Linked DNA regions of Oleomonas cavernae. Each later gene encodes a partner of the first gene's protein in a complex. Links are inferred from orthologs where the notes say so. Each region holds a gene or a part of one and is shown in the gene's direction. Other genes may lie near its edges. The genes, in order: trxA and trxB.

Evidence for each region.
Region 2: the proteins of trxA (region 1) and trxB are in contact, whole or in part, in a crystal structure (PDB 1F6M), measured with the Escherichia coli proteins. The link is inferred for Oleomonas cavernae from one-to-one orthologs.

What each region holds. Positions count from the first base shown.
Region 1 is NZ_QYUK01000016.1:273,870-289,403, forward strand. The notes cover bases 1-2,707. They hold trxA (thioredoxin TrxA), read left to right. Parts: upstream 1-1,047; coding sequence 1,048-1,368; downstream 1,369-2,707. Other genes in these bases: addA (double-strand break repair helicase AddA), read left to right, coding at 1-972; D3874_RS26550 (nuclear transport factor 2 family protein), read left to right, coding at 1,925-2,347; D3874_RS26555 (TetR/AcrR family transcriptional regulator), read left to right, coding at 2,347-2,707. Outside these bases: more of D3874_RS26555, read left to right, coding at 2,708-2,967; D3874_RS31745 (hypothetical protein), read left to right, coding at 3,038-3,298; D3874_RS31750 (GMC family oxidoreductase), read left to right, coding at 3,295-4,653; D3874_RS26565 (hypothetical protein), read right to left, coding at 4,815-5,222; D3874_RS26570 (hypothetical protein), read right to left, coding at 5,443-6,528; D3874_RS28865 (hypothetical protein), read left to right, coding at 6,688-7,296; D3874_RS26575 (SOS response-associated peptidase), read right to left, coding at 7,302-7,979; D3874_RS26580 (entericidin A/B family lipoprotein), read right to left, coding at 7,996-8,139; D3874_RS26585 (hypothetical protein), read right to left, coding at 8,305-8,550; D3874_RS26590 (SDR family oxidoreductase), read left to right, coding at 8,692-9,438; D3874_RS26595 (hypothetical protein), read left to right, coding at 9,590-9,931; D3874_RS26600 (fatty acid desaturase family protein), read left to right, coding at 10,204-11,289; D3874_RS26605 (hypothetical protein), read right to left, coding at 11,329-12,390; D3874_RS26610 (FAD/NAD(P)-binding protein), read left to right, coding at 12,650-13,882; D3874_RS26615 (hypothetical protein), read left to right, coding at 13,812-14,030; D3874_RS26620 (calcium-binding protein), read left to right, coding at 14,124-15,534. UniProt on the Escherichia coli protein: Participates in various redox reactions through the reversible oxidation of its active center dithiol to a disulfide and catalyzes dithiol-disulfide exchange reactions.
Region 2 is NZ_QYUK01000011.1:2,378,703-2,393,348, forward strand. Bases 8,479-11,424 are described here. They hold trxB (thioredoxin-disulfide reductase), read left to right. Parts: upstream 8,479-9,438; coding sequence 9,439-10,410; downstream 10,411-11,424. Other genes in these bases: D3874_RS15270 (methylated-DNA--[protein]-cysteine S-methyltransferase), read right to left, coding at 8,479-8,647; D3874_RS15275 (Lrp/AsnC family transcriptional regulator), read right to left, coding at 8,647-9,147; D3874_RS15285 (LysR family transcriptional regulator), read left to right, coding at 10,481-11,371; D3874_RS15290 (enoyl-CoA hydratase/isomerase family protein), read right to left, coding at 11,417-11,424. Also shown: D3874_RS15230 (ATP-dependent helicase), read left to right, coding at 1-1,591; D3874_RS15235 (50S ribosomal protein L11 methyltransferase), read left to right, coding at 1,710-2,591; D3874_RS30435 (DUF1127 domain-containing protein), read right to left, coding at 2,667-3,059; D3874_RS15245 (aminopeptidase P family protein), read left to right, coding at 3,226-5,259; bla (subclass B1 metallo-beta-lactamase), read left to right, coding at 5,532-6,350; D3874_RS15255 (nuclear transport factor 2 family protein), read left to right, coding at 6,438-6,908; D3874_RS28055 (hypothetical protein), read left to right, coding at 6,960-7,496; D3874_RS15265 (TetR/AcrR family transcriptional regulator), read left to right, coding at 7,515-8,072; more of D3874_RS15270, read right to left, coding at 8,144-8,478; more of D3874_RS15290, read right to left, coding at 11,425-12,208; D3874_RS15295 (winged helix-turn-helix transcriptional regulator), read left to right, coding at 12,325-13,290; D3874_RS15300 (helix-turn-helix domain-containing protein), read left to right, coding at 13,389-13,799; D3874_RS15305 (IS3 family transposase), read left to right, coding at 13,825-14,646.

The sequences.
Region 1 (15,534 bases):
GCACCGGCCGTGGCCAGCCTGCGCGCGGCCGCGCAAGAGGCGGCCCTGGAGGAATACCGCCGCCTGCTCTATGTGGCGCTGACCAGGGCCGAGGACCGGCTGATCGTCTGCGGCTGGCGCAGCGGCCGCAGCAAGGACCAGGATTGGGTCGAAGGCTCGTGGTACGACCTGGTCGCCGCCGCCTTCCCGGCCGACGCCGTAACGGTCGAGGTCGCACCCGGCTTCGAGATCCGGCGCAAGAGCGGCACGCAGCAGGGCACGGCCGGCGAGCGCCACCGCAGCGTGGCGCAGACCGTGACCGCCCTGCCCCTGCCCGCATGGGCGACCCGTCCCGCCCCGGTCGAGCGGCGGCCGTCCGACCCGTTGAGCCCGTCGCGCGCCGCCGATGCCGACCTGGGCGTGGCCAGCCCGATCGCAGGCCTTGGCGCGGCGCGCTTCCTGCGCGGGCGCCTGGTTCACCGGCTGCTGGAATTGTTGCCCGATCTGCCCGCCGGCCGGCGGCCGGCCGCGGCAAGCCGCTTTCTGGCCGCCCGGGGCGAGGGATTGTCGCCGCAGGCCCTCGAGTCACTGGCGGCGGAGACCCTGGCCGTCATTGACCACAAAGATTTTGCTCCCGTTTTCGGGCCAGCCAGCCGGCCGGAAGTACCGATCGCCGCTGTAATTAGCGAGGAAACAGTGCTGGGCCAGATCGACCGGCTGGTGGTGCTGCCCGACCGGGTGCTGATCGTCGATTTCAAGACCGACCGCCCCTCGCCCGCGGATTGGCGAGCCGTGGCAACGGGTTACCTGCGCCAGTTGGCGCTCTACCGCACCGTGGTGCAGCGGCTCTACCCCGACCGGCCGGTCGAAGCCGCCCTGCTGTGGACCGAAACGCCGCGCCTGATGCCCATCCCCGGCGACCGTCTCGATGCGTGCCTTGCAGACCTGCCCGGCGCCGTCACCGAGGTTGACGCACCACCGCCTCATTCTTAAGTTTGTTGGCCGAATGCGGATTCCGTCGGCGGGCCGAACCTAGCGCCTGAAGCCGACCATGAAAGGTGCTTTGACATGTCCACCAAAAAGGTGACCGACACTTCCTTCGCCACTGACGTGCTGGGCGCCAACGGCCCGGTCGTCGTCGATTTCTGGGCCGAGTGGTGCGGCCCCTGCAAGCAGATCGGCCCCAGCCTCGAGGAAATTTCCGAGGAACTGGGCGCCCAGGTCACGGTCGTCAAGCTGAACATCGACGAGAATCCCAGCACCCCGGCGCGCTATGGCGTGCGCGGCATCCCCACCTTGATGCTGTTCCGCGACGGCAAGGTGGCGGCGACCAAGGTCGGCGCGCTGCCCAAGGGCAAGATCGTCGAGTGGATCAACACCTCGCTCTGATCCGGCCCCGACCAACGAAGGCCCCGGCGCACCACCCGCCGGGGCCTTTGTCGTTTCCGGCGCGAAGAGCCTCTCCTCCGTTCGACAACCGCCGTTGTGACTCCCCTCCGCCCGCTTGCGGGGGAGGGGTTGGGGAGGTGGGTCGGGCCGCCTCGAGATGTATCGGCGCTTTGACCCCATGACCTCCTCACCCAACCCTCTCCTCCCGCGGAGGAGAGGGCTTTGCGCCCCGCCGAATCGACCGTGTGAATCCGGTGGCGCCTGTGAGGAGAATACGCTTGCAGCGTTTGACGCCGCCCGCCCCTGTTGCTAAGAACACGGTCCGGCTAGGCCCTGAGCGGGTGTAGTTCAGAGGTAGAACATCAGCTTCCCAAGCTGAGTGTCGTGGGTTCGATTCCCATCACCCGCTCCAAACTCCCCCATCGTCGAGATTCGCTGCCCGCTGCCCCGGCAGGCGATTCCGCATCCTTTTCGTCGTCGAAACTTCCATCTTGTAATGAGATGTAAATCTCATTAACGTCAAGGCCGGATCAACCACCCCTCTACGAGGACAATCATGGCACTGACGACCGCGGCGATGGACCGCAAGATGGACGAGCATTTCGCCTTCGAGGCAGCCGACAATGTCGAGGGGGTGCTGGCCACCCTGGCGCCCGATGTCGAACACGACATCGTCGGCTGGCCGGGCGGGCCGGTGCGGGGCCGCGAGGGCACACGCCCCTTCTACGAGACCCTGTTCGCCGACCTGTCCGGCGGCGGGACCACGACCCTGCGGCGCCTGTACGGTCCCGGTTTCATGGTCGACGAGTCGCTGTGGCGGGGCCTCGCGCCAGGTCGCCCCTTCGGCCTGGAAGGCCACAACCGCCCGCTCGAATTCCGCTTGCTGCACGTCGTCGAATTCGCCGACAACGGCGACATCGCGCGCGAGAATGTCTGGCTCGACCTCGCCGCGATCATCCGGCAACTGCCGCAGCCGTGATGCCGGATACCGTCAAGACCGGCCGCTGGAAGCAGCGCCGGCGCACCCGCGAGGACCTGCTTCACGCCACTGCCCGGTTGTTGAAGCTGGGCCGCAAGCCCAGCCTGGAGGAGGTCGCCGACGCGGCCCAGGTATCGCGGGCGACGGCCTATCGCTATTTCCCCAGCGTCGAGGCCCTGCTGGTCGAGGCGGCGCTGGACGTGGCGGTGCCCGAGCCCGACGAGCTGTTCGCCGAGAACCAAAGCGCCGATCCGGTGCAGCGGCTGGAGCAGGTCGACGGCGCGCTCCATGCCATGATCGCGCAAAACGAGGTGCCGCTGCGCCTGATGCTGGCCAATGCGCTGCAACAGCGGGCCAAGGGCGTCGAGGACGGCGACTTGCCGGTGCGCCAGGACCGCCGCACCCCCCTGATCAAGGCCGCCCTGGCCCCCGCGCGGGGCGAGTTCGAGCCGGCGGATCTGGAAACCCTGACCGCGGCCCTGGCTTTGATCGTCGGCACCGAGGCGATGGTGGTGTTTCGCGACGTCCTGCAACTGGACGACGCCCAGGCCCAGAAGGTGAGACGCTGGGCGATCCGCGCCCTGGTCGAGGCGGCCCGGAGCAAGCCACAGGGCACATGAAACCTTCGCAGGGGTTGAGTCGCCTGGGCCGCCATGGCAACCAGGGGGCATAACAACTGGGAAACGCGCCGTGGCAAGCTTGGATGGGCAGTTCGACTACATCGTCGTGGGCGCCGGCACGGCCGGCTGCATCGTCGCCAACCGCCTCTCGGCCGATCCGCGCAACAAGGTCCTGCTGCTCGAGGCCGGCGGGCGCGACAACTGGATCTGGTTCCATATCCCGGTCGGCTATCTGTTCGCGATCGGCAACCCGCGCGCGGACTGGATGTTCAAGACCGAGCCGGAAGCCGGCCTGAACGGCCGCGCACTGGCCTATCCCCGGGCAAGGTGATCGGCGGCTCGTCCGCCATCAATGCCATGATCTCGATGCGCGGCCAGGCGGCCGACTATGATCACTGGCGGCAACTGGGCCTGAGCGGCTGGGGTTACGGCGATGTCCTGCCCTGCTTCAAGCGGCTGGAAGATCATTTCCTGGGGGAGAGCCAGCATCACGGCGTGGGCGGCGGCTGGCGCATCGAGGCGCCGCGCCTGTCCTGGGCAGTGCTGGACGCGGTGCGCGACGCCGCCGTCGAGATGGGTGTTCCGCGGATCGACGACTTCAACACCGGCGACAACGAGGGCGTCGGCTATTTCCATGTGAACCAGAAGCGCGGCCGGCGCTGGTCCTCGGCCCGCGGCTTCCTCGAGCCCGCGCTGAACCGGCCCAACTTGGCGCTTGAGACCGGCGTGCTGGTCGAGAAGCTGATCATCGAGGGCGGCCGCGCCGTGGGCGTGCGCTACACCCGGGGCGGCCAGGCGATGGAGGCCCGGGCCCAGGCCAGCGTCGTGCTGTGCGCCGGCGCCGTCGGCTCGCCACAGATCCTGCAACTGTCCGGCATCGGGCCGGGCGAATTCCTGGCCCCCCAGGGCATCGAGGTGATCCTCGAGCGGCCCGGCGTCGGCCGTAACCTGCAGGATCATTTGCAGCAGCGGGCGATCTACAAGGTCAGTGGGGTAAAAACCCTGAACGAGACCTATCATTCGCTGCTCGGGCGCGGGCTGATGGGCCTCGACTACCTCATCCGCCGGCGCGGGCCGCTGACCATGGCGCCCAGCCAGCTGGGCCTGTTCACCAAATCCGATCCCGGCCGCGAGCGGGCCAATATCCAGTTCCATGTCCAGCCCCTGTCGCTGGACAAGTTCGGCGATCCGTTGCATCCCTTCCCGGCGATCACCGTCAGCGCCTGCAACCTGCGCCCCACCTCGCGCGGCGAAATCCGCCTGCGCAGCGCCGATCCCACGGCAGCCCCTGTGATCGCCCCCCACTACCTGACCACCGACGACGACCGCCGCGTCGCCGCCGACGCCATCCGGGTGACGAGACGCCTGATGACACAGCCGGCACTGGCCCGTTTCCACCCCGGCGAATACCTGCCCGGCCCCGGCGTGGGCGACGGTGATGCCGCGCTGGCCAAGGCGGCGGGCGACATCGGCACCACCATCTTCCACCCCGTCGGCACCGCCAAGATGGGCAGGCCGGAGGACCCGCAAGCCGTGGTCGACGAGCGCCTTTCCTTCATCGGCCTCGACGGCCTGCGGGTGATCGATGCCTCGATCATGCCCACCATCACCTCGGGCAACACCAACACCCCCACCGCCATGATCGCCGAAAAGGGCGCCGCGATGCTCCTGGAGGACGGTCGGTGATCCCCTCTCCGCCGCTTGCGGGGGAGAGGGAGGGGCCCGGCGCGCGAGCGACGGGAGGGTGAGGTGGTCGGCGGGACAGAGTGCACTCTATGCCGTCGACCCACCTCACCCAACCCTCTCCCCCCTGAAGGGCGGAGAGGGCTTTTCGCGGCCGGGTGGCACTACGGTTCCAGCGTGATCTCTGTCGGTTGGTCGCGGCAGGCTTCGACGGTCAGGCGCAGGGGCTTCTCGGCCGTCGACGGCGGATAGGCGTGGGCGTCGATGATCGCCTGGAGATCACCGGCGGCGATGGCCTTGCCGTTGGCGCCCACCACGTGGCAGCCGATCAGCCCGGCCTCGGTCGCGCGCCGGCAGGCGGGCGACTCGGCTTGTGCGCAGCCGGTGATGGCCACAGCCCAGCGCCCGCCCTGGCGATAGGACCAGAGCTGTTCGAAGGTCAGGCCCAGGAGCGTCGCCTGCGCCGGTCCCGGCGGCAACAGGGGCGGCGGTTGCGGCGGGATCATGTTGGCCCGGGCCGCCTGCGGCAGCAGCAGGCCCAGGATCAGTGCGGCCTTGATCGCAATGTGCATGATGGCACCTCGGATTGACACGCGGAGATGATGCCATGATGGCGTGGCAGGCGCTTGTGATCTCGATCGCCATCGAGGCGCCGGTGGCCTTTGCCCTGGTGCATTGGCGGCGCCTGGGCGGGCGGGGTGCCGTCGCCGCCGGCCTGGCCAGCGCGATCGCCACCGCCGCGACCCATCCGCAGCTTTGGGCGGCGGCGCTGTGGGCCTATCCGCGCTGGGGCTACTGGCCGTCGGTCATCGCCCTGGAGGCGATCGTGGTGGCGGTCGAGGCCGGGCTGATCGCCGTTGTCGCCGGGTTGACGCCCCGGCGGGCACTGGCTGTCTCGGCGGCGGCGAATGCCGCCTCGTTCCTGGCGGGCAAGCTGGCGGTGGGCTGAAAGGCGCCACCGAGGATCAGCACCAGCAGCGGGATTTCGACCCAGGCATGGACCGAGGCGAGAATGCCGTAGAGGCCGCGCGCGCCTGAGAAATCATCCAGGAAGCCGATGAGGGCGACAGCGCTGCCGGCAACCACGGCGAGCGCGAACAGGCCCCGCCCCGGCCAGGGGATCAAGCCGCGCATGCCCGGCGCCCGGCGCCGCTGCAAGGCCGGCAGGATGACGATCACCGCCAGGTAATGCGCGCCCTGCGCCACCACGCAGGCGGCAAACAGGTCGAGCGCCCAGGGCCCGTCCCGCAACGCCGCCGGGACATAGACATGCAGATGACGGATCAGGCCGCCGGTCGCCATCGGGTCGGCGCCGGCAAGATCCAGGCCCAGCCACAGCCGCGGCAGGCCGCTGGCGACCAGCAGCGGCAGGCCGATGAACCCGGCCAGCGCCAAGGCCATCGCCGGCCCCCGCCGGTGCCGCGGCGCCGCCTCCCACAAAAAGCCCAGGGGCGTGAAATTGTGGGTGATGGCCAGGGTCACGGCGGTCTCGAACGGGGCCAGCGCGGTCGCCAGGCCCAACGGCAGGGCAACGCCCAAGGCCAGGCCCCGCGGCCCCTCGCCGCCGGCAACCGCCAGCGCCAGGGCGGCCACCAGGGCCAATTCGACGGTCAGGGCGACGGTGACCGGCAGCAGGCCGAACACGCCCGCGGCCCGCGCCGCCGCCACGCCGGCCAGCAGCAGCCCCAGGCGCCACACCAGCGGCCGGCCCAGGCGCCGGCCGAAGCGGCGATCGACATAGGCAAATTCGCTGGTCACATGGGCCAGGCCGAACAGGGCCAGGGTGACGGTATAAACCGCCAGCGGCGCCGCCGCCGTCAGGGCCGTGAAGGCCAGCGCGCCAAGGACGAGGGAGAGCAGGATCGCGGGCGAGAACATGGCGCGATGGTCGCAGCGCAGGGGCCTGCGAGCAACCGCATCGCGAGCAACGGTCCCCGGGCTGGCGTGATGCCGGTCACGTTTCGCCCCCTTGGGCCTTTTCTCACAACCCCGCTGGTGCTTTGTTCCGCCCGTGAGGGAACTCGAGGGGGAATCACCATGATGTCCAGGACCGCGTTGCTGGCGGCGGCTGTCGCCGGCATCCTGACGTTCGGCAGCCTTGCCGCCCGGGCCGACGATATTTCGGACGGCCTCGCCAAGGCGGCAGAGCTCTATGCCAAGGGCGACCTCGCCGGCGCCCAGAAGGAAATCGCCTTTGCCAATTCGGCGATCGCCCAGAAGCTCAACGAAGCCTACGGCGGCACCTTCCCCGAGGCCCCGGCCGGTTGGACCGCGGACGAGGTTTCGGCTGAATCGCTGGCGATGATGGGCATGGGCCAGACCGTCTCGCGTACCTATACCGACACAGCGTCGGGCGGCACAGTGAAACTGAGCCTGGTCGCCGACAGCCCGATGCTGCAATCCTTCGGCATGCTCTTCGCCAACCCCATGATGGCGGCCCAGGCCGGTTTCCAGCGGGTGCGCATCGGCGGCGAGGAAGCCATGATGCAGGCCGACAAATCATCGGACACGACACAGATCATGATCACCCTGGCCGGCCGGCTGCTGTTGCAGGCCGAAGGCAGCAACGGGGTGCCCGCCGATGCGGTGAAAGCCCTGATGTCGGCCTGGAAGATCGACCAGGTGAAGAAGCTCGCCGGCCTCTGAGCAACTCAGGCGGCGAGGGGCGCGAACAGCGCCGCGTCGTCGTTGCGGACATTGCCGACCCGGGACGAGACCGGCCAGCAGCGCATCTCGCCCGGACCGGCCCCGGCCAACAGGCGGGCCATGGCGGCGGCATCGGCCGGCACCTCGCCCAGCCAGATCGGCCAGTCGGCCGGCGCCAGGATCACCGGCATGCGCGGGTGGACGGGACGCAGATCGTCATTGGCGGCGGTGGTCACCACGGTGAAGCTGCGGATCACGGTGCCGTCCTGGCCACGCCAGCCTTCCCACAGGCCGGCCATGGCGAAGGGGCCGCCGTCGGCCCGGGCCACGGCATAGGGCACCTTGGCCTTGCCCTCGCCCTGCCATTCGAAGAAGCCGTCGGCCGGGACCAGGCAGCGCCGTCTTGCATAGGCGTCGCGATAGGACCGTGTCGTCTCCAGGCCTTCGGCGCGGGCGTGAAGCAGGCGGGTGGCGATGCCGGCATCGTCCGCCCAATGAGGCACCAGGCCCCAGCGCAGCAGGGAAAGGACACGGGCACCGCTTTCCGGGTGACGCCGCACCACCGGCATCTCCTGGGTCGGCGCCACGTTCCAGCGCGGCCCGAAATTGGGCAGCGGGCCTTCCAGAGCAAACAGCTCCTTGAGCTCGTCGGCCGGGGTCTTCAGCAGATAGCGGCCGCACATGAGCGCGCGCGACCGGTCAGAGCTTGTCCTTCACCGTGCGGGCGGTATCCGAGACCGCCTCGCCGGCGCCCTGCACATCGCGGCCGACACCCTCGACGGTGTTGCAGGCCGAGACCAGCGCCGCCACGCCGAACAGAACAATCAGGGCCAGTTTCTTCATCGGGGGCATCCTTCTCGCGAACAGGCGCTTCAATAAGCGAGATTGCCCCGAAATCCCGCCGGTTCAACAGCCATCCGCAAACAAAAGCAGGCCCCAAGGGGACCCTTGCCAGAAACAAAAGCGGGCCCCAAGGGGGCCCGCCTGGTTCGACCGATGCCGCTGCGATCAGGCGCGGAAATAACCACCGCAAGCGCCGCAGACGATGTCGACGTAATAGTTGGTGTCGAGGCCGACGGTCCAGCCGACATGGCCGCACCACGGGCACTGGGTGTAGCCGCTGTACATGGCCTGGCCCTCGGTCTCGGTCTGCGGCGGCTTGGCCAGCAGGATGCCCAGCTTGCTCTTGTCGATCTTGGCAACGTCGGCCGGATCGGTCTTGGTGCCGCGCTTAATGGTCAGATCACTCGCCATCTTGAATTCCCCCGGGATACTGGCACTGCCGTGGTCAAGCCGTTCTTGACCGTGCGGCAGCATAACGCAAAGCCGGGGGATTAGGAAAGAGGATGAGAAAGTGCTAATGGCCTCAAAGGGGACACGGGGCGGTACAGGGCGATGACCGGCACGGCACTCATTACCGGCGGCACCAAACGCATCGGCGCGGCGATCGCGGAACGCTTGGGCGACGCGGGTTTCAGCCTGTTGCTGCAGACCCGCGACGCGACCCAGGTCGATCCCGCCTTCCTTGCGCATTTGCGGCAGCGCAACATAAATGTCGATCTGGTGACGCTCGACCTCGACGACGGTGCGAGACTCGCGGCGTCACTCGAGGGGCTGTTCGCCCGCCATGGCGATGTCAGCCTGGTCGTGAACAACGCCTCGCGCTTCGAACCCGACGATTTCGCCAGTGTCAGCGAAGCCAGCTTCCTGGCCCATATGCGGGTGAATGCCCTGGCCCCCCTGCTCATTCTCCAGGCCTTTGCCCGCGCCATCGGCCAGGGCGCGGTGATCAATGTGCTGGACGCCAAGCTGGCCTGGCCGCACCCCGATTTCCTGTCCTACACCCTGGGCAAGTCGGCGCTGGCCACCATCACCGACCTCGCCGCCCGCCACTACGCCCCCCGCATCCGGGTGAACGGCGTCGCCCCCGGCCTGACCCTGATCAGCCCCTTCCAGGATCCGGCGCGCTTCGCGGCCGAGAAGGGCAAGCTGCCGCTGGGCGCATCCCTGGGGCCTGAGGACATCGCCGATGCCGTGGCCTTCCTGGCCCAGGCCCCGCACATCACCGGCCAGGTCATCGCGGTCGACGGCGGCGAGCGCTACCTGGCCCGCCAGAAGGATCCGTCGAGCCCCGGCGGCTAGCGCGCCCCCTAGCGCGCGCCGGGGGGCAGGCGGAAAGAACCACTGATGATACCGATTCGGGGCCAGTGATTCTCGACTCCGGCGCCGGCCGGCGTAGCGTTCTGCCATGCGCGCATTTTGGCCAACATTGATCGCTGGGGCCGTGGCGGTGATGGCAACGAGCCAACCCGCCAGCGCCGGCAATTTGCGCGACGAGCAGCAGGTGGAGATCGCCCCGGCGACCGAAGGCCGGCAGCCGGCCCGGCCCGGCCTCGCCATCCCGCCCCTGGTGCCCAAGGGACAAAGCGCCGATCCCGGCCGCCTCGCTGCCGGCACGCCCGCCCCCGATACCCTGGGCGTCGCCGCGGCCATCATCGACTCCCTGCCCGTGCTGCCCAGCCGGGGCATCGGCCTGACGATCGTGCCCGATGAGAATGACGAGTCCGCCGCCTTGCACAGCGAAAGCGGCATGTCGATCGCCGGGATGCTGAAATACCGCAAGTCGCTGCCCTGATCAGCTTTTTTTGAGATCTGCGGGGATCGCGCGAATTTATTTTGGCGATCGGCGTATAACCGCGCCTTGTTTTGATCTATAGTGGGGCCTGAGAAGATCTGCCGCCTTTCGGCAGTACTTTCGATCAGTCGCGTTGTGCGCCGGCGGTGCCGGATCTGGTCGACAATCAAGCGCCCCCATGCCCCAGAACTGCACGATGCGCCGGCCCCCGCCGGGGTTCGGCTGATTTCCTGTCGGCGTGCCGCCGGGCGCGACAACCGGAGGAACTCCAGATGGGACCGCCCTTTGACGGTCGTGCGGCATCGAGCGAGGGGACGGCGAGCCGGGAACGCCCCGGCCTCGTCGAAGGCCGGCGCCTGCGCGCGATCATCGCCCCGTTCCAGGGCTCGGTGAACTGGCGCAGCTACGCCCAGCTCGCGTCCAGCTTCGGGCCGTTCCTGCTGCTCGAGGTCGCGCTCTACGCCAGCCTCGACCTCTCCTACTGGCTGACCCTGGCCCTGGCGGTGCCGGCGGCCGGCTTCGTCGTGCGCATCTTCATCATCCAGCACGATTGCGGCCACGGCTCGTTCATGGCCACGCCCGCGGCCAACGCCCTGGTGGGCCGGCTGTGCAGCCTGGTCACCATGACGCCCTACGACAATTGGCGGCGCCAGCATGCCGGCCATCATGTCGTGTGGAACGACCTCGATCACCGCGACAGCGGCATCGACCTCTATTCGACCTGCATCACCCTCGAGGAATATCGCGCCCTGCGGCCCTGGGCGCGCTGGCGCTACCGCCTGATGCAGAACCCGCTGATCGCGCTGCTCTTGTTGCCGCCGCTGGTCTTCATGGTCATCTACCGCCTGCCGTTCGACACGCCGCGGAGCTGGATCAAGGAACGCCTCAGTGTTCACTTCACCAACCTGGCGCTCCTGCTGACCGTCGCCGGCCTCGCCTTCTGGCAGGGCCTGGGCGCCGTGCTGCTGGTCCAGGTGCCGGTCATGGCCTTCGCCGCCATCGTCGGCGTCTGGCTGTTCTCGCTGCAGCACCGCTATGAAAACGTCCATTGGAGCCGGCGGGCCGATTGGGATGCCACCCGTGCCGCGATCGAGGGTACCTCGTACCTGAAGCTGCCCTGGCTGCTCGACTGGTTCACCGGCCATATCGGCTTTCACGCCATGCACCACCTCAATTCGCGCATCCCCAACTACCGCCTGGCCCGCGCCCATGCCGCCCTGGCCGCGGTCACGCCGCTGCCGCCGCCCCTGCTGCTGGGCGCGGCCCTGAGCGCCTCGCGCTATGCCGTGTGGGACGAGGCCAACAACCGCATGATCCGCTTTCCCCGGCTGCAAGACCGCCCACCCGCCGCCAGCTGATCCCCGGTAGTTGACGGACCGGCTCGAGGCCGGCGCAGGTCACGCCGGGTCGCGGCGCCAGCGCCGGCCAAGCCAGGCCGGCGGCCCGCCGCGTCGGCTCAGGCCGAACTGCCGCAGCGTCGCGTCGACCACCGCCGTCACGTCCGGATCCGCCGCCAGGATCTCGTTGGCCTCGCGGGCCGGTTCGGGCGCCACGCGCGCCGCCCAGGGGCAGCCCCAGACCTGCTCGGCGAAGGCATCGTTGGCCGCGGCGAAGCGGGCTTCGAGGCGCGCGGCGAGTGGCGGCGTCAGGCCGCAGAAGGTGGCGGCGTCGCGCCCGCGCGCCTGTGCGGCAACCTCCAGGTAGCGGCCGGCACTGCGGGCATCCGCGCCCAGCACGCTCGCCACGCCCTGCCGGTGCAGCCAGCGGCTTGCCGCCACCGCCACCGGGCCGGGGCTGCTGTTCTCGCGGCGCGCCAGGTCGCCGTCCGAGAGCGACCCACGCACCCGGTCGAGCAGGCCCAGCGCGTCGAACAGCCGCCAGACCAGCGACTCGTCCGACCGGCGATCGCGCACGGGCACCACCAGCACCCGGCCCGCCGCCGCGACCCGCCACGGCGCCAGCACGGCGGCGTAGTCGAGCCGGCGGTTGCCGAGTTCGGCCCGGGCATAGGGCGCGAACGACCGCGCCTCGCGCAGGAACTGGCAGCGCCAAGTGTAGGCCGAATTCAGGAAGGCATCCTGCGGCTTCACCGTCGCCATGATCTCGAGGCTGAAGCCGCGGCGCTCAAACAGCGCCGCCAGCATCTCGGCGACCGGGCCCGCGCGGCGCAGTTGGGCCAGCCCCTCGTAGGACAGCAGCGCCACGTCGCAGCGCGTCGCCGCCAGCGCGGCGTCGAGCTTGCCGAGCAATTCCTCCCGGGTGGTGCGCGGGTGCCGCCCGTCGAGCGTCTCGCCCAGATGCTGGTGGCTGAGATGCGGCCGCGGCGCCTTGTCCGGGGTCAGATCGGGGTAGAGCACCCCGGCTTCGGCCAGGGTGGGACGCAGCCGGTCGAGCAGGAACTGGAAGCTGGTCGTGCCGGTGCGCGGCCAGCCGATATGGACGATCGCGCGCCGCGTCACCGAAGGCGCCTCACAGGCTTGCCCGGCAGGCGGGTCGCGCTCTTGCCGGCGCCGGCCAGACCCATGGTGACAATCGCCCTGCCCGACACCCGCCCGATCCTGAGACATCCTGCGGCTTTCGCCTATCATGCCGATCCCGTGAAGACAACCACGCCACCGCGCTGGCAAAGAGCGCTTTCTCGCGATATTCAGTCTGTTAAAATAAACTAACCACTCATATGCTATGTAATTATGTCCGAGTGATGCTTCGAGGTGCGGGATGCGGATTGCCATTATCGGTGCCGGTTTTACCGGCGCGCAATTGACCCTCGAGTTGCTGCGCCGGGCACCCCGCGGCACCACCATCCTGCTGTTCGAGCGTTCGGGCGTCTTCGGCCCCGGCTTGGCCTATTCGACCGTCCATGCCGGCCATCTGCTGAACGTGCGCGCCGCCAACATGAGCGCGCTGGAAGACGATCCCTCGCATTTCCTGCGCTGGCTGTGGGCGCGCGACCTGCCGGAGCAGCCGGCCAGTTCCATCCCGCCCTCCGGCCATGCCTTCGTACCCCGCGGCATCTATGGCCAGTATCTGGCCGAAGCCCTGGCCGAGGCCGAGCGCGACGCCCACCCACGGGTGGTGGTCGAGCGCCTGTCGCGCCAGGTCGTGAATATCGACGAGACGGAAGACGGGGTCTTTCTGAGGCTGGCCGAAGGCGGCGAGGTCGCCGCCGATCTCGCCGTGCTGGCCACCGGCAACAACCCGCCGGCGTGGCCCGGCCCCGACGGGATCGAGGACGTGGCGCCGGCGCGACTGATCGCCGATCCCTGGGACGACAGCGCCATTGCCCGCATCGGCCCCGACGACCCGGTCGTCATCCTGGGCACCGGCCTGACCACCGTCGACGTCGTCACCCTGCTCGGCCAGCGCGGTCATCGCGGGCAGATAACGGCGGTGTCGCGCCGGGGCCTCCTGTCGCGGGTGCATGAACAGACGCGGAGCTGGAAACTCATCCGCGAGCCGGGCAGCGTGCCCCCCACCATCACCGCCTATGCCCGCTGGGTCCGCGGGGAGGTGAAGCAGGCCGCCGCCGAGGGCATCGACTGGCGCAGCGTCATCGACGCCCTGCGGCCGCATACGCGAGGATTGTGGCGGTCACTGCCGATGGTGGAACGCCGGCGTTTCCTTCGCCACCTGCGCCCCTGGTGGGATGTGCATCGGCACCGCATGGCGCCCCAGGTGGCGGCGGGCATCGAGCAGTTGACCGCGGCCGGCACCTTCAGGATCGTGGCCGGGCGCATCACCGGCTGGGCCGCCGCCCCGACCGGGGTTGCCATCACCCTGGCCCCAAGGGCAATGGCGGCCCCCCCTGCGCATCGAGACCGCCTACGTGGTGAACTGTACCGGCCTCTCGGTCGACTACCAGCGCCTGGGCGATCCGCTGATGCGCGCGCTGCTGGACGAGGGCCGCGCCCGCCCCGATCCGCTCTGCCTGGGCCTCGACGTGACCGATAACCTCAATCTGATCGGCGACGGCGGGCACACCTCCTCGCGCCTCTTCGTCCTGGGGCCTCCGACCAGATCCGCCTTCTGGGAGATCATCGCCGTGCCCGATATCAGAAAGCAGGGCCGCGCCTTCGCCGCGCGGTTGTTTCCCGGCTAGACGCTTGCCGTCACAGCACATTTTCCTGTCCAAGGCGCCGCTTTTTTGAAACGCTCGCCACCAACAACAGCCTAAGAGGGCGGGTGGTAATCGATGGCTTACATTCCGGGCGACAATACCGATAACGAACTGACCGGCACCAATCTCACCGACACGATCAAGGGCTTTGGCGGCGCCGACAGGCTTTTCGGCCTGGAAGGCGGCGATACCCTCGATGGCGGCCGCGGCATCGACCAGATGAGCGGCGGCCTGGGCAACGACACCTACTATGTCGACAGCACCGGCGATATCGTCACCGAACTGGCCGGCGAAGGCACGGATACGATCCGCGCCAGGATCGACTACACCCTGCCCGACGAGGTCGAGAAGCTGGTCCTGGTCAACAGCCTGGGCCTGGGCGGCAGCGGCAATGAAGCGGCCAACTACATCTATGGCAGCAGCGGCGGCGACAAGATCTTCGGCCTGGGCGGCAACGATCGCCTCTATGGCCGGGCCGGCGACGACACCATCGACGGCGGCGAGGGCAACGACCTGATCGATGGCGGCAGCGGCACCAACAAGCTGACCGGCGGTGCCGGCGACGATACCTATGTCGTCTCGGATGCCCTGCTCGACACGGTGATCGAGGACGCCGCGGGCGGCTACGACACCGTCCGCACCACGGCCGAGAGCTATGTCCTGGCCGACAATGTCGAACGCCTGATCCTGCTGGGCAGCGTCTTCGAGGGCACGGGCAACGGCCTCGACAACGCCATCGCCGGCAACGCGGACGACAACGACCTCTATGGCGCCGGCGGGGCCGACCGCATCACCGGCAAGGGCGGCGAGGATTTCCTCTTCGGCGAGGATGGCAACGACACCCTGTTCGGCAATGACGACGACGACATGCTCGACGGCGGCATCGGCGACGACCGGCTGGACGGCGGCGCGGGCCACGACCTGCTGATCGGCGGCGAGGGCACCGACCGGATGCGCGGCGGCGCCGGCGACGACGATTTCTACTTCGACAACGCCACCTCGATCGGCGACGTCTTCGACGGCGGCACCGGCACCGACGCGCTCGCCCTTGGCATCAACGGCGAGGAGAACACCACCTTCGACTTGAGCGGCGGGCGGTTCACCTCGATCGACCTGGTCGCGGTCGACGGTATCGGCAACACGGTCCTGCTGGGCGGCCGTCTGGTCGCCACGGCGGATTTCGACGGCGATACCACGCCTGGGCAGCTCGCCGTTCTGGTCTCGCCCGTTGCCGAGGACACGACGATCGACGCCTCCGCCGTCGGCTCGGGCGGCGGACAGATCGGTGTCGTGGCGTTCGGGCCGGGCAAGATCACGCTCACCGGCTCGGCCAATGACGACTTCGCCTCGTTCGGCGACGGCAATGACCTGGCTTACGGCGGGGCGGGCAGCGACGCGCTGGGCGGCTATGCCGGCAACGACGAACTGCACGGGGGCGACGGCGACGACGACCTCTACGGCGGCGACGGCGACGATGTGGTCTCCG
Region 2 (14,646 bases), on another replicon or contig:
CCAGGACACCAACGTCGCCCAATACCTGTGGCTGCGCCTGCTGGCCCAGCGCTGGCGTAACGTCTGCTGTGTCGGCGATGACGATCAGTCGATATACGGCTGGCGTGGCGCCGAGGTGGGCAACATCCTGCGTTTCGAGAGTGACTTTCCCGGTGCCAAGGTGATCCGATTGGAGCGCAATTATCGCTCGACCGGGCATATCCTGGGGGCGGCGTCCGGCCTGATCAAGGCCAACGAGGGGCGCCTGGGCAAGACCCTGTGGACCGAGGACGCGTTGGGCGAGAAGGTCCAGGTCACCGGCTATTGGGACGGCGAGGAAGAGGCGCGCGGCATCTCGGACGCGATCGAGGGCATGCGCGGCCATGGCCGCAAGCTGGCCGAGATGGCGATCCTGGTACGCGCCGGCGCCCAGACCCGCGCCTTCGAGGAGCGCTTCGTCGCGGTCGGCCTGCCCTACCGGGTGATCGGCGGCCCACGCTTCTACGAGCGCCAGGAAATCCGCGATGCCCTGGCCTATTTCCGCGTCACCGTGCAGCCCGACGACGACCTGGCCTTCGAGCGCATCGTCAATGTCCCCAAGCGCGGCCTGGGCGACGCTACGATCCAGCAGTTGCACGTCCTGGCGCGCGGCCGGGGCATCTCGCTGCACCGGGCCGCCGGCCTGATCGTCGAGACCGACGAGATGAAGCCCCGGCCACGCAGCGCCCTGCGCGACCTCATGACCGGCTTCGAGCGCTGGCGCGCCATCGGCGGCGACCTGCCGCATACCGAACTGGCGCAGACCATTCTGGACGAATCCGGCTACACCGCGATGTGGCAGGCCGACAAGTCGGCCGAAGCGCCGGGCCGGCTGGACAACCTCAAGGAATTGATCGATGCCCTGGCAGGCTTCGAGAACCTGACCGCCTTCCTCGAGCATGTCGCGTTGGTCATGGAGATCGAGCGCGGCGACGGCACCCAGGACATGGTCACCCTGATGACCCTGCACGGCGCCAAGGGCCTGGAATTTCCCGTGGTCTTCCTGCCCGGCTGGGAGGAGGGCCTGTTCCCCAGCCAGCGCAGCATGGACGAGAACGGCCTGGCTGGCCTCGAAGAGGAGCGCCGCCTGGCCTATGTCGGCCTGACCCGGGCGCGGGAGAAGGCGATCGTCAGCCACGCCGCCAACCGCCGCCTCTACGGCCAGTGGCAGAGCGCCATCCCCTCGCGCTTCATCGACGAGCTGCCGGGCGACCATGCCCAGGTGGAGGCCCGGCCCGGCCTGTGGGGCGGCCTGTCCGAGCGCGGCGGTTTCACCCCGGCGATGAACGACAGCGACCTGTTCGGCTCACGCGGACTCAGCCCCGGGTTCCAGCGGGCGGCGCAGAACCGGGCCGCCGGCCCGGCCCCGCGCGTCGGCCCCCGCACCCTGGACCTGAACGCCGACTATGTGACGTCGAGCGATGCCGGCGGCGACTTCAAGGCGGGCGAACGGGTGTTCCACCAGAAGTTCGGCTATGGCCGCATCAGCCATATCGACGGTAACAAGCTGGACATCAATTTCGAGAAAGCGGGGACGAAGAAGGTGATCGCCAGCTTCGTCACCAAGGCGTGAGGATCATGAGATCTCCATTCAGCGTCATCCCGGCGAAGGCCGGGATCCATTGCGACATCGCGCGCTGCCCCGGAATGGATCCCGGCCTTCGCCGGGATGACGATTTTGGGGTGCCGGCATGAGCGACTCCGCAGGCCTGATCGAGGCGCGGCTGATCCTGCCGCCGGAGGCCGTGGCGGCGTTCGAACTGATGCTGTCGGATGTGGTGGTTGCGCTGTCGAGCATCACCCGCGACGACGGCGCCACCTGGGAGTTGGAAGCCCTGCTGGCGCCGGGCGGCGACGACGGCGCCCTGGCGCAGGCGCTGGAACAGGCCGCCGGCATCGCCGGCATCGACCTGCCTGAGATCGAGTGGCGGGTGCTGCCCGATGTCGACTGGGTGTCGGAGACCCAGAAGATCCTGAAGCCCCTGCCGATTGGCCGCTTCTGGATCCATGGCCCCGACGCGCCCGAGGTCCCGCCGGTCTCGGCGATCGCGCTGGAAATCGAGGCGGGCCTCGCCTTCGGGACCGGCCGCCATGCCACCACCTCGGGCTGCGTCCTGGCGCTGGAGCGCCTGGCCCGGCGGCGGCGGTTCGACAAGGTCATCGATGTCGGCTGCGGCTCCGGCATCCTGGCCATGGCGGCCGAGAAATTGTGGCATCCCGCCGTGCTGTGGGCGACCGATATCGACCCGGTGGCGGTCGAAACCGCCAGGGACAATGCGGCCAAGAACGGGCTGTGGGACGCGGCGCTCTACACCACCGCGGACGGCATGACCGAGCGGCAGGTCAAGGCGGCGGGCCGCTTCGACCTGATCATCGCCAACATCCTGGCGCGGCCGCTGATGCTGCTGGCAGCCCAGATCGAGGGCGCCCTGGCGGGCAATGGGGTGGTGGTTCTGTCGGGGCTGCTCGCGACTCAGGAGGCCATGGTGCTGTCCGCCTATCGGACGCGCGGCCTCTACCTGGTGGAGCGGACGGTAAAAGAGGGCTGGGCGACCCTGACCCTCGCCCGCTGAGGCGGGGAGGTCAGGATCGCCCAGACCGGCATCACGTCACAATGTTTCGGTGCATCGTCGGATGCACCGGGTGCTTCAGGCCGCGAGATGACGGGGCGAATTCTCGTTCGCCACACCATTGATCGCCACCTTCGCCGTCGCCGGCACAGCAGCACCACGCCGGACCAGGCCGGCGGCGACGCGGTCGATCTGGCCGCGATCGATGCCGATATCGGCAAGGAGGCGGTCATCGAGAGCTGTCAACTCGGCATGGACGCGCTGACGCGCGATCAAGCTCTTCAGCGCCTGCACAACCATCATGGGACCCTTCGCGACAAGCATCAGAACCTCCGAGATGAAAATGCCAAGTCCAACCAGCGGTGCAATCCGCGCTGTCACAAGCGTCAGATCCGCGGTGTACTCAGGAGCGCCATTGAGCCCATGCCCAACATGCGACCGTGACGCCGTACCCGTCAGCAAGTAAGCCATTTGTTACTCCTGTTGGTTGGCGTTACCGTCGAGAAGGAATATGGCAGTGCAGCACGACTTCAGGCAGGGGGGCCGGACAGGAGAGCTATGCGCCAGGCGCATTGGAAACTTTTTATCGTCCCACTACACGCATACCTCTAACGCCGACCTGCCATGAGGCGCTCACATGAAGCTTTTGACCGACGTCATTTTTGATCCCGCCGCGCTGCGCAGCCTGGCCGGCCGGCTGCACGCGCCCGAGGCCCTGGCCGATCGGCTCGCCGCCGCGGCAGCCGCCGCGTCGGACAATCCCGACGAGATCGCCGCGGCAGTCGCCCCTGACGCACGGGGCGACGAGATCGCCTCGATCGCCGCCCTGGTGGGCAGCGCCCGGCCGCGCCTGCTGGCCTCGATCGAGGCGGGCAAGGCCGCCTCGGCCGCCCGTCTCGCCGCCTTGCGCGCGGAGATGGCGCGGCGCGGCCTCACCGGCTTTCTGGTGCCCATGGCCGACGAGCACCAGGGCGAATATATCCCGCCCGCCACCCAGCGCCTGGCCTGGCTGACCGGCTTCGGCGGTTCGGCCGGGATGGCCGTGGTCCTGGCCGAGCGGGCGGCAATTTTCGTCGATGGCCGCTATACCCTGCAGGTGCGCGACCAGGTCGACATCGCCCTGTTCGAACCCCATCACCTGATCGAGGAGCCGCCCGCAGCCTGGTTGCCCGGCGCGGTGAAGGCCGGCGATATCATCGGTTACGATCCCTGGCTGCACACCCGCGGCAGCGCCGCGTCCCTGAGCAAGGCGCTGGCCGCGGTCGGCGCCAGGCTGGTCCCGACCGACGGCAACCCGATCGATGCGGTCTGGGCCGACCGGCCGCCGGCGCCCCTGTCGGTGATGCGCCCCCACGCGCTGGCCTTCGCGGGCGAGGCACACGAGTCGAAGATCACCCGCCTGGCCGCAGGCCTGGCCGCGGAAGGTGTCGATGCCGCCGTGATCAGCGCGCCCGACGGCCTGGCCTGGCTCTTGAACGTGCGCGGCCTGGACGTGCCCAACAACCCGCTCAGCCTGGGCTTTGCCATCCTCGACACGGCCGAGGGCGGCCAGGTCCGGCTGTTCGTCGAGCCGGCCAAGATCACCGCGGCCACCCGCGCCCATCTCGGCAACCGGGTGACCCTGGCCACCCCCGACGCCCTGGGCCCGACGCTGGACAGGCTGGCGCAGGGCGGCACCACCCTTCGCATCGACCAGGCGACGGGCGCCGCCTGGCTGGCGGACCGGGTCGAGGCGGCAGGCGGCAAGGTCTCGCTGGGGCTGGACCCTTGCGCCCTGCCCCGGGCCCTGAAGAACCAGGCGGAACTGCGCGGCACCAGGGCCGCCCATGTCCGCGACGCCGGCGCCATCGTGCGCTTCCTGGCCTGGCTGGACGGTGCCGTGGCGGCGGGCGAGAGGCTGGACGAGCTGGACGTGGTGGACCGCCTGGCCTCGTTCCGGCGGGCGCACGGCCACTTCCGCGGCCCCAGCTTCGATACCATCGCCGGTTTCGGCGCCAATGGCGCGATCGTCCACTACCGGGCGTCGCCGGCAACGGCCAAGACCCTGGAACCGGGCAACCTGCTGCTGCTCGATTCCGGTGCCCAGTATCCCGACGGCACGACCGACATCACCCGGACCATGGCGATCGGCAGGCCCAGCCCGGAGCACCGCGACCGCTATACCCGCGTGCTGAAAGGTCATCTGGCGCTGGGGTCGGCGCGCTTCCCGCAGGGCACCACCGGCAGCCAGCTCGACGTGCTGGCGCGCGCGCCGCTGTGGGCGGCCGGCCTCGATTACGACCACGGCACCGGCCATGGCGTGGGCAGTTTCCTGTGCGTCCACGAAGGCCCGCACCGGATCTCCAAGGTCGCCAACACCGTCGCCCTGCAGCAGGGCATGATCGTCTCCAACGAGCCGGGCTACTACAAGACCGGGGCCTACGGCATCCGCATCGAAAACCTGATCGCGGTCACCCGCCTGCCTGATGTGCAGGGGGCCGAGCGCGAAATGCTGGGCTTCGAGACCCTGACCGTAGTGCCCTATGACCGCCGCCTGATCGACACCGCCCTGCTCGACGACCGCGAGAAGGCGCTGGTCAACGCCTATCACGCCCGGGTGCTGGCCGAGGTCGGCCCGCTGGTGGACGGCGAGGCGCACGCCTGGCTGGAGGCGGCCACCGCGCCGCTTTGATCCGGTCCCCAACATGATCCCTCTTCGCCGCTTGCGGGGGAGAGGGAAGGGGCCCATTGCGCCAGCAATGGGAAGGGTGAGGTGGTCGCGGGCGAGACTGCGCCCTATGTCGACCACCCTCCTCACCCAACCCTCTCCTCCCAGGAGGAGAGGGCTTGTCTTTGTGCTTACCCCGGCACCGTCACGATCTTGCCCCATTCTCGCCCGACCAGCGCCCGATGGGCGGATCAGGTTGCGGCCGCTCTCAACCGGGCTAAGGGGAGGCAATCGCCATGAAACAGCGTGTCCGCCATGGTGGCGATGCCTATTACGAGCCCTTGCGGCGGCGCTTTCTGGCCGGCTGCCTGTGCTGCGTCGGCGCGGCCTTGACCAGCCGGGTCGTGCTCGCCGGTACTGCGGCCGAGGCCCTGCGCGCGGCCGATGAGACCCCGGCCCCGACCATCGAGCGGATCGCCGACGGCGTCTATCTTCATACCTCCTGGGCGGTGACCGCCGACGGCCTGGTGCCGTCCAACGGCCTGGTCGTGGTCGGGCGCAACGGCGCGCTGATGATCGATACCGCCTGGACCGAAGCCGACACCGCCCTGCTGATCGAGCGGATCGACCAGTTGACCAGCGGCGCCCCCCTCCTCGTCTATGCGACCCATGCCCATGTCGACCGGCTGGGCGGGCTCGGCCTGATCAACCGGCGGGGCGAGCGCAGCATGGCGCACGAAACCACGGTCGCCGCCGCCATGAGCCGCGGCCTGGCCGTGCCGACCGAAAGCTGGATCGGCGAAGCCATGGCCTTCGAGATCGGCGACCGCCAGATCGAGCTGTTCCACCCCGGTGGCGCCCACACCCGCGACAACACGGTGGTCTATCTCGAGGATGTCGACCTGCTGTACGGCGGCTGCATGGTCCGCCCGGCCAGTGCCAGCACCCTGGGCCACCTGGCGGATGCCGACCTGGCCACCTGGCCCAACGCCCTGGGCAACCTGGTCAGCCGTTTCGGCCACCCGGCCATCGTGGTGCCCGGCCATGGCCCGGTCGGTGATGGCAGCCTGCTGACCCACAGCCTGGCCCTGGCGAGCACCACCGCCGCCGGCTGATTCTCGGCAGGCTCGCACCTGCTTGCTTGACATGTTTGTACCGACCAGTAAATTATGTACTGATTGGTACAAACATGGAGCTGCGCCGTGGCCGATGAACGCCCGCCCCTGCCGCCTTTCACCGTCGAGACCGCCACGCTGAAGGCCCGCCTGGCCGAGGATGCCTGGAACACGTGCGATCCGCTCCGGGTCTCGCTGGCCTACACGCCGGACAGCCGCTGGCGCAACCGGGCGGAATTCATCCAGGGCCGCCCGGCCATCGTGGAGTTGCTGACCCGCAAATGGGCGCGCGAACTCGACTACCGCCTGATCAAGGAATTGTGGGCCTTCCACGAGAGCCGCATCGCCGTGCGCTTCCAGTACGAATACCACGACGACTCGGGCAACTGGTTCCGCGCCCATGGCAACGAGCAGTGGGAATTCGACGAACGGGGCCTGATGCGCCGGCGCGAGGCCAGCATCAACGATGTCCGCATCACGCAAGCCGAGCGCAAATTCCTGTGGCCGGCGGGACCGCGCCCGGCCGATCATCCCGGCCTGACCGAGTTGGGTCTTTAGCGGGCAAGCACAAACCCCGAAAGACAACAATCCGAGGCAAGGACTTGCGCTATGGCTCCGTTGACGCTCTCGTCCCCCATCGGCGATATCCAGATCGTGAACGAGCCAATGCATTCATTCGGTTCGGCCGATAATTCCCGAGCCTATCGACGCGAGCACAATCTGTGCGACGGATCGGTGCGCGCCAGCTACGGGATAATCGTCGATGGCGATCCCATCGTCGTTATTGGCGTTGATCGAGCGATGCCTATTCATTCACATTCAGCCCTTGTCTGGGGAGACCGCCTGCATATCGCTCTCGGCAGCAGGATTGCCTGCTTTTCCCTAAACCCCTTCGTAATGCTCCGGGCGGTCGAGGCTGATGCCGTCATGTGTTTCGGCCTGCATTTTTCCACGGCACATAGTGCCCTGATTTGCCACGGAGAATTGCAGATCTCCCGGCTGTCGGCCGACGGCGACATCCTCTGGCAGGCGGGCGGGCGAGATATTTTCACGGGCGAGTTTGCGTTGAGGCCAGCATGTATCGAAGCGCGGGATTTCAACAACGCCGCCTATCGTTTCAGGTACGAGGACGGCGCGCTGATCTGATTCCCGACAGGAGCCTTGATGCCGAAAACCGTCGCCGAACGCGCCGATGTCATTCCCGCCCTGGCCGAAGTCTTTCGCGAGCATGGCTTCGAGGGGACCAGCCTTGCCCTGATTACGGCCCGCACCGGCCTGGGCAAGGGCAGCCTCTACAACTTCTTCCCCGGCGGGAAAGAGGAAATGGCGGCGGCGGTGCTGGACGAGATCGACGGCTGGTTCGAGGCCCAGGTCTATCGCCCCCTGCGCGAGGCGGCCGATCCGGCGCGGGCCATCGCTGACATGTTCACGTCGGTCGACGCTTATTTCCGCTCGGGCCGGCGCGTGTGCCTGGTGGGCGCCTTTGCCCTGAGCGACGTGCGCGATCGCTTCGCAGCGCGCATCAATGCCTATTTCGCGGCCTGGGGCGAGGCGCTCGCCGAGGCCCTGGTGCGGGCGGGCCGGGCCCAAGAGACCGCCCGCGACCAGGCGGAGGAAACCGTCCTGGCGATCCAGGGCGCACTGGTGCTGACCCGGGCGCTGGATGATCCCGGCACATTCGAGCGCGCCCTGCGCCGCCTTCAGGAGCGGTTGGGGGTCTGACCCAGCCGTCATTCCTGGGCAGCGCGCGACGTCTCAATGGATTCCGGCCTTCGCCGGAATGACGGTGGAGGTTAAGCGCTTAGGGCAGCGCCCTCGTGGGTCAGCAGCCAGCGCTTGCGGGCGATGCCGCCGCCGTAGCCGGTCAAGGAACCGTCGGCGCCAATCAGGCGGTGGCAGGGCACGACCACGCTGATGGGGTTGGCACCATTGGCGTGGCCCACCGCGCGCATGGCCCGGGGCCGGCCGAGGCGGGCGGCGAGCGCGCCGTAGGTCAGCGTTTCGCCTGCCGGGACGGTGCGCAGGGCGGACCAGACCTCGCGCTGGAACGGCGTGCCGCCCAGGTGGTAGGGAACGGTGTCGAGCCGGCCCAGGTCGCCGGCGAAATAGCGCTCGAGGGCATGGCGGATGGCTTTGGGGGCGGCACCCGGCTCGATCGCCACCGGACCGACCTGCCGGCACAGCAGGAGCACCATGCGCGCCTCGTAATCCGCCCAGTCGAGGGCACACAGGCGCCCCTCGCCATCGGTCACCAGCAGGGCTTGCCCGATCGGCGTCTCCAGCCGGTCGAGAAACATCAGCGGCCGCGGTGCGGCGGCCGGGGCGACAGGCCGAAGGGCACGCCCGGCGCATGCTTGCCGTTGCGAATGGTGAAGCTGGTCTTGACGCTGGCGACATTGGGGGCGGGCGTCAGCTCGCGGGTCAGGAAGCCTTGGAATTCCGCCAGGTCGCGGGCGACGATTTTCAGAATGAAGTCGATTTCGCCGTTCAGCATCCAGCATTCGCGCACCAGCGGCATGGCGCGGACCCGCTCCTCGAAGGCGACCAGGTCGGTCTCGGCCTGGGAGGCGAGGCCGACCATGGCGAAGACCGTGACCTCGAAGCCCAGCGATTCGGCATCGACCTCGGCGTGGTAGCCCTTGATGAAGCCCGACTCCTCGAGCGCGCGGACCCGGCGCAGGCAGGGCGGGGCGGAAATCCCGACTTGGCGGGCCAGATCGACATTCGTCATGCGGCCGTCTGCCTGCAAATGCTCGAGGATCTGCAAATCGATGTCGTCGAGCTTTACCTTGGTCATGAACTCCCCCTGCGGCACCGCCATTATTGTGCCGAGGACCGCTGGACGAAAGAAAATTTCACTTTGCCTGCCCAATGCGTCGAGATTTCGTCGACGCGCGGGGGATTAGACGCCAGAATCCGCCGCCGTCAAGCGATTGCGCGGAAGGCGCGCGGCGCCTCTTGGCGGGCCATGCGGCTAGCGCATATCATAGTCTGTGCAGAGCGTCCCATATAAGCGATTCTCTCGCCCAGTCCGCCAGGAGCCGGCGGCGGCCCCGATCCCGGGGTATCGAATTTCGGAGTGTAGACGATGTCCGAGCGCCGCCATGCGAAGGTGCTGATCATTGGTTCCGGTCCGGCGGGCTGCACCGCGGCGATCTATGCCGCGCGCGCCTGCCTGGACCCCGTGCTGGTCCGCGGCCTGACTCCGGGCGGCCAGTTGACCATCACCACCGAGGTCGAGAACTACCCGGGCTTTGCCGAAGTGATCCAGGGCCCCTGGCTGATGGAGCAGATGGAGGCGCAGGCGCGCCACGTCGGCACCACCCTGATCGACGACATCATCACCGAGGTCGACCTGTCGCGCCGTCCGTTCCGCCTGAAAGGCGATTCCGGCACCGAATACACGGCCGACACCCTGATCATCGCGACCGGGGCCAGCGCCAAATGGCTGGGCCTGCCGTCGGAACAGCAGTTCCAGGGCTTTGGCGTCTCGGCCTGTGCCACCTGCGACGGCTTCTTCTATCGCGGCAAGGAGGTCGTGGTGGTGGGCGGCGGCAACACGGCGGTCGAAGAGGCGCTGTACCTGACCAACCACGCGACCAAGGTGACCTTGATCCACCGCCGCGGCGAATTGCGGGCAGACAAGACCAACCAGAACCGCCTGCTGGCGCATCCCAAGATCTCGGTCGCCTGGAACAGCGAGATTGCCGAGATCGTCGGCGGCGACGATCCGCCGGGCGTCACCGGCGTGCGCCTGCGCAATGTGGGGACCGGGGCGATCTCGGACCTGGCAACCGACGGCGTCTTCGTCGCCATCGGTCACACGCCGGCGACCGAGCTGTTCAAGGGCAAGCTGCCGATGGACGAGCAGGGCTATCTGCTGACCGCGCCGGACTCGACGGCAACCGCCGTGCCCGGCGTCTTCGCCGCGGGTGACGTGAAGGACAAGATCTTCAGGCAGGCCGTAACCGCCGCCGGCATGGGCTGCATGGCCGCCCTGGAGGCCGAGCGCTTCCTGGGCGAGCACGAGCACGAAGCCCAGGCGGCAGCAGCCGAGTGAACAGGCAAGAGAAGCCTCGAGGCACGACCAGCCGCCGGGCGGATCGGGCGCGACAGGGGGACGCGCGATGATGGATTGGGACAAGCTCAGAATTTTTCACGCCGTCGCCGAGGCCGGCAGCTTCACCCATGCGGGCGAAGTGCTGAACCTGTCGCAATCGGCGGTCAGCCGGCAGATCAGCGCGCTCGAGGAAAGCCTCAAGGTCTCGCTGTTCCACCGCCATGCCCGCGGCCTGATCCTGACCGAACAGGGCGAGTTGCTGTTCCGCACCGCCCACGACGTCTTTGCCAAGCTGGCCATGGCCGAGGCCATGCTGGCGGATTCCAAGGACAAGCCACGCGGCGAACTGCGCGTCACCACCACGGTCAGCTTCGGCATGCTGTGGCTGACCCCGCGCATCAAGGAATTCGCGGATCTCTACCCCGATATCCGGGTGCACCTGATCCTGGACGACGACGAGCTGGACCTGGGCATGCGCGAGGCCGATATCGCCATCCGCTTCCGCGCCCCCGTCCAGGCCGACCTGGTGCAACGCCGCCTGGTGCAGGTGACCAATCACCTCTATGCCGCACCCAGTTACATCAAGCGCCACGGCGCGCCCAAGAGCATCGAGGATCTCGACAACCACGCCATCCTGGTCTACGGCGCGGCCGTGCCCCAGCCGCTGGCGGACGTGAACTGGCTGCTCAACAAGACCGCCGACCTGTCGAAGCAGCGCAAGCCGATCTTCACGGTGAACAACATCTATGCCCTGATGCTGGCCGTCGAGTCGGGGCTGGGCGTCGCCGCCCTGCCCGACTACGTGGCGCGCGGCAATACCAAGCTGACCCAGGTGCTGCCGGACTATGCCGGCCCCACCTTCGACACCTATTTCGTCTATCCCGAAGAACTGCGCGACACCAAGCGTATCGCGGTGTTCCGCGACTTCATGCTGCGCAAGGTCGCCGAATGGGGCTTTTGAGCCCCATTCGGCTTCGCCCGCGTCTCGATGTCCCCGGGTCGGGCTCTAAGCCTGCCAAAAGCCCCTCGACAGATTGCGTCGCTTGTCACGCCCCACCTTGCTCTGGAAATCGGCGATCCCCGCCTTTGCGGGCGGGTAGGGATCGATCGGGCGCTCGAGCGACAAGGCTTGATGCACCGTCATGTCGGCGCTCTTGTTGAGCGCGAACTTGGTCCGGCGCAGCGCGATCGGGTTCTTGGCCAGCATCACCTCGCTCAACGCAGCGACCTCCTTGTCGAGATCCTCGGGCGCGCAGATCTTGTTGACCAGGTTGTAGCGCTCGGCCGTCTCGGTGTCGAAAAGCGCGCCGATCATGTTCCATTCCTTGGCCTTGCGGCGGCCGGCGAAACGCGAGATGCGGGAGATGCCGCCCCAGCCCGGCGTGATGTCCCAGTCGATCTCCGGCATGCCCCAGCGGGTGCGGTTGGTGGCGATGACAAAGTCGCAAACCAGCGTCAGTTCCAGGCCGCCGCCGGTGCAGACACCGTCGACCGCGGCGATCGTGACCGGCGTCAGATCCTCGATGAGGTTGACGGTTTCCTGGTAAAGCTCGATCTGCCAATACGGGTCTTCAGGGGTCCAGTCATTGAATTCCTTGACGTCGTCACCGGCACAGAAGGTATCGCCGGCCCCGCGAATGACGAGGATGCGGCAGTCCCGGTCGGCCCGAACCTCCCGCACTGCCGCGTTCAGTTCGGCCGACAGTTCCTTGTCGAGGGCGTTATGCGCGCTCGGGCGGTTGAGGGTGATGGTGGTGACCTCGCCCTTTCGGTCGAAAATCAGTTTCTCGTAGGCCATGGCGGTTCCCCTTGGTGGTTCGCAATTGTGACTTGCGTAAGGGAACTAATGGCAAATTTAGTCTCCTTATGCAAGTGTTCATTTGTCGCCAGCCGCGAACCCGCGGCTATCGGGGCATGACGTCGATGACGAGCGAGGTGCCGCACGACCCGATCTTTGGGGCCATGGAGGCGGTGGGGGATGCCTGGTCCTGGATGATCCTCCAGGAGGCGATGTTTCATGGCACGACGCGCTTCAACGATTTCCAGCAGCGTCTGGGCATCGCGCGCAAGGTTCTTGCCAACCGCCTCGATATCCTGACCCGAAGCGAGCTCTTCGACCGGCGCGCGCTGAAAGGTGGCGGCGCGACCTTGGAGTACGTGCTCACGGCGCGGGGCTGGGACTTCTTCCCCTGTCTGGCCGTGGCGATGCGGTGGGGCGAACGATGGTTCGGCGAAGCGGCGCCTCCTGTTCACGCGCTCCATCGCGAACCTCAGCATCCCTTTCGGGCTGTGCTGTGCTGCGCACATTGCGCCAAGCCCATCCAGGCCCACGATGTCAGCGTGGTATCGATGCATCGGGCTTCCTCGGCGTTGATCGGGGCGAAGCGGCAGCGGACGCCGGATCTGGATTTGCTGGATCAGAGTGCCGCGAACCCGATGGTCAGCACCCTGCGATTCGTCGGCGATCGCTGGAGCGCGCTGGTGATCCGGGAGTGTTTCCTCGGCACGCGCCGGTTTGGCGAATTCGCCGAACACCTGGGCATCGCGCCGAACATCCTGACCAGCCGGCTCGATCGCCTTGTGACCTTGGGTGCGCTGGTCAAACGGCCCTATCAGACCAATCCGATACGCTACGAGTATCGCCTGACGGAGATGGGGTTCGATCTCTATGCCGTGCCGCTCGCCATGCTGACCTGGGGCGAGCGATGGCTTTCACCCGGCCGCCAAGGCACCCACCTCAGACATAATCCATGCGGCCGCCCGTTGGTCGCCATCCTGACCTGCGAAACATGCGGCGAACCGGCGACCGGTGCCGATGTGGCCTACTCGACGGATCCTGCAGGAACGGTTGGGACGGGCGGGGTGACTGGTGCACAATGACCGCGGCGTAGTTGGGAGGGCGCAGTTGGGGACAGATCTGGAGTGAACCCCTAGATTGAGTCAGTTAAATTGGGGACAGTTCTCGCTGAGGAGAACGCATGACCCGAGAGACGAGGCGGCGGTTCAGCCGGGCCTTCAAGCTGGCGGTGGTTGAACGATTGGCGGCGGGCGAGAGCGGTTCGGCACTGGCCCGGGAGTTGTCGATCAAGCGAGGACTGCTGTACCGCTGGCGGGATCATTTCCGCGCGGGCGGTGAACTGGCGCTGCGCCCGGGACCGGGACGGCCGAAGCAGGCGGAGGCGCGGATCCTGGCGGCGGCGCGGGGGCCGGCGTCGAGCGCCAGCGACCTGGAGCAGGCGCGCCGGCAGATCGCCGCGCTCGAGCGCAAGGTCGGCCAGCAGCAGCTGGACCTGGATTTTTTCAAGCACGCCTTGCGGCATCTCGAGGCGTCACGGCAGGCGAGCGACGCGCCTGGCGCGACGGCGTCTTCGCCTATATCCAAGCGATGACGCGCCGGCAAGGCGAGGGGCCGGGGTGACGGCCACGGTCGAGCGGATGTGTGCCCTGGCCGATGTCAGCCGTGGCGCCTACTACCGGGGCTGGGCCGAGAACTGTCCCGGCCGTGAAGAAACGGCGCTGCGCGACGTGCTTCAGCACCTGGCGCTGACCCACCGTCACTACGGCTACCGGCGGCTCACGGCCCTGCTCCGACGTGAGGGCTGGGCGGTCAACCACAAGCGCGTGGTGCGCCTGATGCGCGAGGACAATCTGCTGTGCCTGCGCAAGGCAGCGTTCAAGCCGGCGACGACGGACTCCCGACACGACTGGCGGCTCTGGCCGAACCTGGCGCGCCGGCTGGTCCCGCTGGCGGTCAACCAGCTTTGGGTGGCCGACATCACCTATGTCCGGCTGGCCGAGGCCTTCGTCTACCTGGCGGTGGTGCTCGATGCCTTCAGCCGCAAGGTCGTGGGCTGGGCGATGGCCGACCACCTGCGGGCCGAACTGGCCCTGGCAGCCTTGCAGATGGCGCTCGACGGCCGAGAGGTGCTTCCCGGCGGGCTGGTGCACCATTCCGACCGGGGCGTCCAATATGCCTGCGGTGATTACATCGAGCGCCTGCAAGCCCACGGCATCCAGCCCAGCATGAGCCGGGCCGGCTGCCCTTACGACAATGCCATGGCCGAGAGTTTCATGAAGACGCTGAAGCAGGAAGAGGTCGACGGCGGCGACTACCGTGACCTCGGGCACGCCACGGCCGCTATCGGCGAATTCATCGAAGCGGTCTACAATCGGCAACGGCTCCACTCGGCGCTGGCCTATACCTCGCCGGTGGAGTTCGAAACCCGGTCAAGCCCT